Regions from separate parts of the Serratia sp. TSA_198.1 genome, predicted to be linked through region 1. Evidence: predicted binding sites of a transcription regulator. Region 1 holds the regulator's gene; the other holds the start of a gene.

What was found. Region 1 encodes sigma-54, which starts transcription at its own class of promoters, with help from an activator protein. Its sites were predicted from a motif close to GTTGGCACANNTTTCGCTNT; they were not measured.
Region 2: a site for sigma-54 is predicted at 3,148-3,167, ahead of glnA (glutamate--ammonia ligase). Genes of this name have one in related genera too.

What each region holds. Positions count from the first base shown of each region.
Region 1 is NZ_JBQZFP010000004.1:27,469-32,561, forward strand. Features, by position in the region: gene ptsN (PTS IIA-like nitrogen regulatory protein PtsN) at 1-410, opposite strand, end outside; gene hpf (ribosome hibernation promoting factor) at 693-980, opposite strand; gene rpoN (RNA polymerase factor sigma-54) at 1,004-2,437, opposite strand; gene lptB (LPS export ABC transporter ATP-binding protein) at 2,488-3,213, opposite strand; gene lptA (lipopolysaccharide ABC transporter substrate-binding protein LptA) at 3,220-3,759, opposite strand; gene lptC (LPS export ABC transporter periplasmic protein LptC) at 3,728-4,306, opposite strand; gene kdsC (3-deoxy-manno-octulosonate-8-phosphatase KdsC) at 4,303-4,857, opposite strand; gene kdsD (arabinose-5-phosphate isomerase KdsD) at 4,876-5,093, opposite strand, start outside.
Region 2 is NZ_JBQZFP010000010.1:12,832-17,924, forward strand. Features, by position in the region: gene glnG (nitrogen regulation protein NR(I)) at 1-413, opposite strand, end outside; gene glnL (nitrogen regulation protein NR(II)) at 422-1,471, opposite strand; gene glnA (glutamate--ammonia ligase) at 1,659-3,068, opposite strand; gene typA (ribosome-dependent GTPase TypA) at 3,439-5,093, shown strand, end outside.

The DNA of each region.
Region 1 (5,093 bases):
CGGCGGCATACGGTTTTGTCGGCCAGGCGCTTGGCGACGAGCGACAGGGTATGCAAATGGGTTTTACATTGGTCGGCCGGCACCAGCAAGGCGAACAGCAAGTCGACCGGCTGGTTATCAATGGCGTCAAAGGCAATGGGTTGGTCGAGACGGATAAACACGCCAACGGCCCGCAGTGTGTCCTCTTCCAGTTTGCCATGGGGAATGGCGATACCGTTGCCGATACCGGTACTGCCCATGCGCTCCCGGGTGAGAACCGCGTCAAACACCACCTGCGATGGCAGGTTGAGCTGTTTTGCAGCCAGTTCGCTGATAATCTCCAAAGCCCGTTTCTTGCTGGTGCAGTGTACCGAGCTTTTGGTGCACTCGATGTTTAACACCGAGCTTAATTGCATTGTTTCGTTGTTCATCTCATCTTCACTTAAAACCACACCATCAAGCTGCCTTGTGAGGTGATTTTTCGCCTTGTTTAACCCTGATGGCTTATCGGCGCGGTACCCATACCCGTCATACTTGACGCTGTCTCTGTGTTGGCTGCGCTGACTTACCCGAATCACTTACCTGTGTAAGCTCGCGGGATAAGCGCTCATGCCTCCTCGATGCAACGCCAATTATTCAGGGTAATACAGGTAACGCGCCGACGACCTGGGCTATGTTTGAGCCGTGCCCGCTGACGGAAACGGCCCAGAATGTCAGTGTTGTTTCAGTTTGTCTTTATGTTTGTTCAATTGACGCGCCAGTTTGTCGATCAGGGTGTCAATTGCGGCATACATGTTCTCGTCTTCCGAGGTGGCGTGCAACTCGCCTCCATTCACGTGCACCGTCGCTTCCGCAATCTGCTGCACTTTTTCCACGCTAAGCACGACATACACCTGATTTATGCGGTCAAAATACTGTTCGAGCTTGGCGAACTTGGTATTCACGAACTCGCGTAAAGGTTCGGTGATTTCGATGTGGTGTCCGGTAATGTTGAGCTGCATAGTGTCTTCCTTCTCTATTGAGGTCAAACCAACTGTTTACGCTGGTTGGACGGCGGGATGGACAAAGACTCTCGGTACTTGGCGACAGTACGCCGCGCCACGATGATCCCCTGATCGGAGAGCAGGGTGACCAGCTTGCTGTCGCTGAGCGGTTTAGCGGGGTTTTCCGCCGCAATCAATTTCTTCACTAACGCTCGGATCGCCGTAGAGGACGCTTCGCCCCCGCTGTCGGTATTCACGTGGCTGGAGAAGAAATATTTCAACTCGAAAATGCCGCGCGGACTGTGCAGAAACTTCTGCGTGGTGACGCGTGAGATTGTCGATTCATGCATCTCCACGGCCTGGGCGATATCCGCCAGCACCATGGGCTTCATAAATTCAGCACCCTGTTCAAAGAATGCCTGTTGCTGCTCGACGATGCAGCGCGTGACTTTCAGCAAGGTGTCGTTACGGCTTTCCAGGCTCTTGATCAGCCATTTCGCTTCCTGCAGATTGCTGCGGATATACTGGCCGTCACTGTCGTTACGAGCGCTGCTGCCCATTGCGGCGTACTGCTGGTTGATCTTCAGCCGCGGAATGCTGTCGGCGTTGAGCTCTACCGTCCAACTGTTCTGCACTTTGCGTACCAGCACGTCCGGGATCACGTATTCCGACTCGCCAGTATTGATCGACTGGCCCGGGCGCGGATCAAGAGACTGTATCAGCAGCATCGCTTCTTTCAGTGTATCTTCTTTTAGCCGGGTTGTTCGCATCAGGCTGCGAAAGTCGTGATTGGCCAACAGAGCCAGATGTTCGCTGATGATCAGGCGTGCTTCAGCCAGATAGGGCGTATCTTTTGCGTACTGGGAAAGCTGGATCAGCAGACAGTCGCGCAGATCGCGCGCGGCGACGCCAACCGGATCAAAACGCTGTACGCGCTTCAAAACCGCTTCGACTTCGTCCATTGTCACACTCTCGTCACCCATGCTCTCCAGAATATCTTCCAGCGGCACGGTGAGATAGCCGGTGTCGTCGACGGCGTCGACTATCGAGGTGGCAATGGCGACATCGGTATCAGAGAATGGCGTGAGATCCACCTGCCACATCAGGTAATCCTGCAGCGTCTGGGTGGTTTCGCCCTGATAGACCGGCAACTCATCATCGCTGTAATCGGTGCCGGTGCCGGACGGTGTACCTGCGGTGTAGATTTCGTCCCAGGTGGCGTCCAGCGGCAGCTCTTCGGGCATGTCCTTTTGTTCCAGCGCCTCGCGGGTATCCAGCCCTTCGGTTTCGGTAGTCTCTTTGGCGTCGATTTCTTCGTGCAGATCGGTCTGCTCAAGCAGGGGATTGCTCTCTAACGCCAGCTGTATCTCCTGCTGGAGCTCAAGCGTGGACAACTGCAGCAGGCGGATAGCCTGCTGGAGCTGGGGGGTCATGGCCAGTTGTTGGCTGAGCCTGAGTTGCAAACCTTGCTTCATAATCTTCAGTCTACTTCCGTTAACAGTCGTCCATCAGGACGCGCCGGCACTCAGAGGCGGAATTCTTCGCCCAGATAAACGCGTTTCACCTGCTCGTCAGCCAAAATGGCATCCGGCGTGCCGTGAGCAATCAGTTTGCCCTGGCTGACGATATAGGCACGTTCACACACGTCCAGCGTTTCGCGCACGTTGTGGTCGGTGATCAGCACGCCCAAGCCGCTGTCACGCAAGTGCTCGATAATTTTTTTAATGTCGATAACGGAAATGGGATCAACCCCGGCGAACGGCTCATCCAGCAGGATGAATTTCGGGTTAGCCGCCAACGCGCGGGCGATCTCCACACGGCGGCGTTCGCCACCGGACAACGCCTGGCCCAGGTTATCGCGCAGATGGGAGATATGAAACTCTTCCATCAGCTCAACCGCGCGGTCCGCACGCTGCTCGCTGCTGAGATCCTCGCGGATCTCCAGGACGGCCATCAGGTTGTCATACACGCTCAGGCGACGGAAGATCGACGCTTCCTGCGGCAAATAGCCAATGCCGCGACGCGCACGGGCGTGCAGCGGCAGCAGGCTGATGTCTTCTTCGTCAATCACGATACGGCCGGCGTCACGTTGAACGATGCCGACCACCATGTAGAAGGTGGTGGTCTTGCCGGCGCCGTTTGGCCCCAGCAGGCCGACGATCTCGCCGGATTTCACTTTCAGGCTGACGTCTTCAACAACTTTACGGCCTTTGTAGGCTTTCGCCAGGTTTTCTGCGATGAGTGTAGCCATAAGTGATTAGTTACTCTTCTTTTGCCCGTTTTTGTCTTGCAACTGCGACGGTACCAGAACCGTAGTCACGCGTTTGCCTTTATCGCTGAACGCCTGCATTTGCTGCTGTTGCACCAGGTAGGTGATGCGATCGCCCTTCACGTTGCTGTCGAGTTGTTCCAGATAGGCGTTCCCGGTCAGGGTCACCAACTGCGAAGCCACATCGTAACGGACCTTCTGCGCATGGCCTTTTACCGGCTTGCCGCTGTCTTGCATCTGGTAGAAGGTGACCGGATTGCCAAAGGCTTCGATATAAGTTTTGCTCTGATCGCCGCCTGGACGGGTAACGACCACTTTATCCGCTTTGATGTCGATGGTGCCTTGCTTGATCACCACGTTATCGGTAAAGGTGCTGACGTTGCTCTGCATATCCAGAGACTGTTTCAGCGAGTCGATGCTCACCGGTTGGTTGGAGTCAGATTTCAGCGCCCATGCGGGTGCGCTGGCGGCCAAAATGAGGCTTCCGATCAACAGATTACGGTGTTGTTTTTTGGTTTTGAATTTCATAGTTGGTCTTAACCTTATCAATCAGCTCAGCGGTTTTGGCCCGCAGGTTCCCACGCATTTTCATGCCGTTCGAGGTAAAGTTTGTCCCGTAGAGGGTCACTTCATCATCCGAAGCGACATCCTGGGTCACCAGATTCACCTGAGCATTGTCCGTTTTAATTTTTTCCAGCTGTGAGGTGGTGGTCAGGCTGTTCACCTCAACGTGGCCGTAAAGATACAGCATTCTGTCTTTAGTCAGTTTGGCGCGATCGGCGCGAACTGACCAGGTGGCCACCGCGTTTTCATCAAACAGCGTCATCACCGGCTGGGTAAACCAGCTTAATTCATCGGCGGTATAATACTTCACGTCTTCCGCCACCAGCTTGTAACTCAGCTTACCGGCCGGATTGTACACTATGGTGACCGTGTGCTGGCTCTGATAAGTCGGGTCCTGATCATTAACGGGGCCTGGAACCGCATCATCACTGAAATCAGTCATGTTCCAGCCAATCAACGCCAGGGCGATCACCGCCAAAAGGAGGGTGATCCAAAGTTTGGTTTTGCTCATATCGACAGCCCTTTGGCGTCCTCCAGCTTATTCTGCGCCAACAGTATAATGTCGCACAGTTCGCGCACCGCGCCACGGCCGCCGGCAATACGGGTAACATAGTGGGCTCTTGGCGTCAGCAACGGATGTGCATCCGCTACGGCGACCGCCAGGCCAACCTGAGCCATCACCGGCCAGTCGATCAGGTCGTCACCGATATAGGCCACCTGATCCGCGTTTAACGACAGTGTATCCAACAGTTCGCGGAAGGCCAAAAGCTTATCGGACTGCCCTTGATACAGATGGGTGATGCCGAGGGTTTTCGCCCGATCTTCCAGCAGCTTGGCTGAACGGCCGGTGATAATTGCCACGTCGATATCCGACGTCTTCAGGCAGCGAATGCCGTAACCGTCGCGCACGTTGAACGCTTTCAATTCTTCGCCGTTGTTGCCCATAAAAATCAGGCCGTCCGACAGCACGCCGTCGACATCGCAAATCAGCAGGCGGATTTTTCCGGCACGCGCCATGACGTCTTGTTCTACAGGCCCGTAGCAGGTTTCAACCAGACTCATTGAGTTCTATTCCTTTAATTAAACGACGCCGGCGCGCAGCATGTCATGCATATGTACCACACCCAGCAATTGGTCGCCATCGGCAACCAGCAGTGCGGTGATATGGCGCTGCTGCATCAGGTTCAACGCATCGACCGCCAGCAGGTTCGGACGCACCCGTACGCCGCCGAGCGTCATGACATCGACGATCCGGGCTTCATTGAGGTTGATGCCCATATCAAATATCCGCCGCAGGT
Region 2 (5,093 bases), on a different contig from region 1:
GCCGGATCGTTGGCCGGCTGGCTACGCGCCGGTTGCTGTTGTTCCTGATAATGGCTGATGGCGCGTTCGACCAGCGCCACCGCTTCGTCGATATCAAACGGCTTGGGCAGGTAATCGAACGCCCCTTGCTGATAGGCGCTGACGGCGGCGTCCAGATCCGAGTGCGCGGTCATTATGATGACCGGCAGCATAGGATGGCGCTGTTTGATCTGCTTGAGTAACGCTAAACCATCCATACCCGGCATGCGGATGTCAGACAGCAACACGTCGGGAGTTTGCGTGGCCAATGCTTCCAGCACTGCATTGCCACTGTCGAAGGTGGCGCAGCTCACACCCGCTCCAGTGAGCGCGCGTTCAAGCACCCAGCGGATGGAGCTATCGTCATCGACGATCCAGACTATCCCTCGTTGCATAGAAAACCTCACTGGCGAATAGGCAGGTAAACCGAGAATTCGGTATGTCCTGGCCAACTGTTAAATTCAATTTTTCCGCAATGCTGATCGATAAGATTACGGGCGATGGATAAACCCAGGCCGGTGCCGCCTTCGCGGCCGCTGACCATCGGGTAGAACAGGGTGTCCTGCAACTGCGCTGGAACACCGGGGCCGTCATCTTCGATATCGATACGTGCCGCCAATCGGTAGCGAGTGCCGTGCAGAGTGATCTGGAACGCGGTGCGGGTGCGCAGTGTGATAGTGCCACCTTCAGCGCCCAGAGCCTGCAGGGCATTGCGGGTAATGTTCAGCAGCACCTGTTCTATCTGATCCGGATCGTGCGCCATTTCCGGCAGGCTGGGGTCATAGTCGCGCACCAGCGTCACGTTGTCCGGTTTCTCCAGCGACACCAGTTGGCATACCCGTTCCGCCACCTGATGAATGCTCTGGGTAATGTGCTGGCCGGGCCGCTGAGGCCCCAGCAGGCGATCGACCAGGTTGCGCAGGCGATCGGCCTGTTCAATGATCACTTTGGTGTATTCGGTCAGCGCCGGATCGGGGAGTGCCTTGGCCAGCAACTGTGCAGCGCCGCGCAGGCCGCCAAGCGGATTTTTGATTTCATGCGCCAGGCCGCGGACCAGATCGCGGGCCGCCACCTGCTGGGCGTGTTGCAATTGTTCCTGGCTCAGACGGCGTTGGTTATCCATTGGCGCCAGCTCGACCAGGATATAGCCTTCAGGCAGCGCCTGAGCGGTCAGGGAGAGGATATGCGCACGGCCGTCAACCACCAGTGTCACTTCACTATCGGTAAAGCCCTGGCCAGCTCGCAGGCTCTCGCGCATCAGATCGACATTCAGCGAGAAATAGCCGAGCAGCTCGGGTAACGGTGTACCGAAAAGTTTACGGGAACTTTGCGCCAGCAGTTGTTGTGCTGCCGGATTGGCGTAATGAACCGCCAGATCATCATCCAACAGCAGGATGCTGTTGATGAGAGAATTGAGGATCTGCCCAGCATCGGGCAGCTTGCCAGTTGCCATAAAGCAGACTCCTGCACCTTTTTAGTGCATCTATGCTACTCCATCCGTGATGCGAGCGGTATGGAATAGTGTTGCAGAAATACGGTGGAGAAAAAAACCCATCCGAAGATGGGCTGAAAGTTTCCACGGCAACAAAAAAACGACAAATAAAATTTGGTGCGCCATCCGCAGATGGCGCGGTAAAGGCTTAAACGCTGTAGTACAGTTCGAACTCAACCGGGTGCGGCGTCATGCGAACGCGGTCCATTTCTTCTTTACGCAGGTCGATGTAAGCGTCGATTGCGTCGTCGGTGAATACGCCGCCACGGGTCAGGAACTCGCGGTCTTCGCTCAGTGCAGCCAGCGCTTCGTCCAGAGAGCCTGCAACTTTTGGAATTTCAGCTTCTTCTTCCGGCGGCAGGTCATACAGGTTTTTGTCCATGGCATCGCCAGGGTGGATTTTGTTAATCACGCCATCCAGGCCTGCCATCAGCAGAGCCGCGAAGCACAGGTACGGGTTAGCCGCTGGATCCGGGAAACGGGCTTCGATACGGCGCGCTTTCGGGCTGGCAACCACTGGGATACGGATGGAAGCGGAGCGGTTACGGGCTGAGTAAGCCAGCATGACCGGCGCTTCGTAGCCTGGGACCAGACGCTTGTAAGAGTTGGTGGTCGGGTTGGCCAGGGCATTGATCGCTTTAGCGTGCTTGATGATACCGCCGATGTAGAACAGGGCAGTTTCAGACAGGCCGCCGTATTTGTCGCCAGCGAACAGGTTAGTGCCGTTCTTGGACAGCGACATGTGGCAGTGCATACCTGAGCCGTTATCACCGAACATAGGTTTCGGCATGAAGGTCGCGGTTTTGCCAAATGCGTGAGCCACGTTGTGAACCACGTATTTGTAGATTTGGATTTCGTCGGCTTTCTTGGTCATGGTGTTGAAGCGGGTTGCCACTTCGTTCTGACCCGCGGTTGCCACTTCGTGGTGGTGCGCTTCGACCACCAGACCCATTTCTTCCATGGTCAGACACATGGTAGAACGGATGTCCTGTGAAGAGTCGACCGGAGGAACCGGGAAGTAACCGCCTTTTACTGCCGGACGGTGGCCTTTGTTGCCGCCATCGTATTTGGTGCCGGAGTTCCATGCGCCTTCGACATCGTCGATAGCCACGTGGGAACCACGGATGCTGCTGCCGAAACGAATATCGTCGAACAGGAAGAACTCAGGCTCTGGCCCGAACAGCACGGTATCCGCGATGCCGGAAGAGCGCAGGAAGTCTTCTGCACGCTTGGAGATGGAACGCGGGTCACGGTCGTAGCCCTGCATGGTGCCTGGCTCGAGAATGTCGCAGCGAATAATCAGGGTGGATTCTTCGAAGAACGGATCCAGCACCGCAGTGCTGGCATCTGGCATCAGCACCATGTCAGATTCGTTGATGCCTTTCCAGCCGCCGATCGAGGAGCCGTCAAACATCTTACCTTCTTCGAAGAAGTCGGCATTCACCTGATGAGCAGGGATGGTGACGTGTTGTTCTTTACCCTTGGTGTCAGTGAAACGCAGGTCTACGAATTTCACTTCATGCTCATTCAGCATCGTCAAAACGTGTTCAGCGGACATACTTAACTCTCCCGGATTTATTATTGTCGTCGTCGTGGAACGAATCTGTGGAACTGGCTGTTTTTGCCTTGAATAGACTAAAGCGAAAACTGTGCCAACTTTGCAAAAGCGCTTTAATCGCCTTCCTGCGCGGGTTTTGCACAGAATCAGTATGCACCATCAGTGACGCATTGCACTTATATGGTGCAAATAACGCAGTGTGGGGCACTGTAATGGTGCAAAAGTGCACCAGCTGCTGCTTTTTGCACCGTGAAAGGGATCACAAACTGACCTGTACACAGTTGTTTATAAGAGACTGTTGTGATCTTGTTTAGTACCTCGCTTAATACGTGTACAATAGCGCGCTATTTCTAATGCCTGAGGCAAAGCTGTGATCGAAAATTTGCGTAACATCGCCATTATTGCCCACGTTGACCATGGTAAAACCACCCTGGTTGATAAGCTGCTGCAACAATCCGGTACTTTCGGAGAGCGTGTAGAAGCCACCGAACGCGTAATGGACTCCAACGATTTGGAGAAAGAGCGTGGGATTACCATCCTCGCAAAAAACACCGCCATTAATTGGAAAGACTACCGCATCAACATCGTGGATACCCCAGGACACGCCGACTTCGGCGGCGAGGTTGAGCGTGTGATGTCAATGGTTGACTCGGTGCTGCTGGTTGTGGATGCAATGGATGGCCCAATGCCGCAAACCCGCTTCGTGACCAAAAAAGCCTTCGCTAATGGTCTGAAGCCGATCGTGGTAATCAACAAGGTTGACCGTCCGGGCGCACGTCCTGACTGGGTTGTCGATCAGGTCTTCGACCTGTTCGTTAACCTCGACGCGACCGATGAGCAGCTCGACTTCCCAATCATCTATGCTTCTGCATTGATGGGTATCGCGGGCACCGACCACAACGAGATGGCGGAAGACATGACCCCGCTGTATCAGGCGATCGTAGACCACGTGTCTGCGCCGCAGGTTGAGCTCGAAGCGCCGTTCCAGATGCAGATCTCTCAGCTGGACTACAACAACTACGTTGGCGTTATCGGTATCGGCCGTATCAAGCGCGGTAAGGTTAAACCTAACCAGCAGATCACTATCATTGATAGCGAAGGCAAAACCCGTAACGGTAAAGTCGCTAAGGTTCTGACCCACATGGGTCTGGAACGTATCGAAGCTGCCGTGGCTGAAGCTGGCGACATCATCGCTATCACCGGTCTGGGCGAGTTGAACATCTCTGACACCATCTGCGACACCAACGCCGTTGAAGCGCTGCCGGCACTGTCTGTTGATGAACCGACCGTAACCATGTACTTCAACGTCAACACCTCTCCGTTCTGTGGTAAAGAAGGCAAGTACGTGACTTCACGTCAGATCCTCGACCGTCTGAACAAAGAGCTGGTGCACAACGTGGCACTGCGCGTTGAAGAAACCGAAGATGCTGACGCATTCCGCGTATCGGGCCGTGGTGAACTTCACCTGTCGGTTCTGATCGAAAACATGCGTCGTGAAGGTTTCGAGCTGGCGGTTTCCCGTCCTAAAGTTATCAACCGTAAAATCGATGGCCGCATGCAAGAGCCGTTCGAGAACGTGACGCTGGATATCGAAGAACAGCACCAGGGTTCAGTCATGCAAGCCATGGGTGAGCGCAAAGGTGACGTTAAGGACATGATCCCAGACGGCAAAGGTCGTATTCGCCTGGATTACCTGATCCCTGCGCGTGGCCTGATCGGCTTCCGTACCGAGTTCATGACCATGACTTCCGGTACCGGTCTGCTGTACTCCACCTTCAGCCACTACGACGATGTACGCCAGGGCGAAATCGGCCAGCGTCAGAACGGCGTGCTGATCTCCAACGGCCAGGGTAAAGCGGTAGCGTTCGCCCTGTTCGGCCTGCAAGATCGCGGCAAGCTGTTCCTGGGTCACGGTGCGGAAGTGTATGAAGGCCAGATCATCGGTATTCACTCACGTTCCAACGACCTGACCGTAAACTGCCTGACCGGTAAGAAGCTGACCAACATGCGTGCTTCCGGTACTGA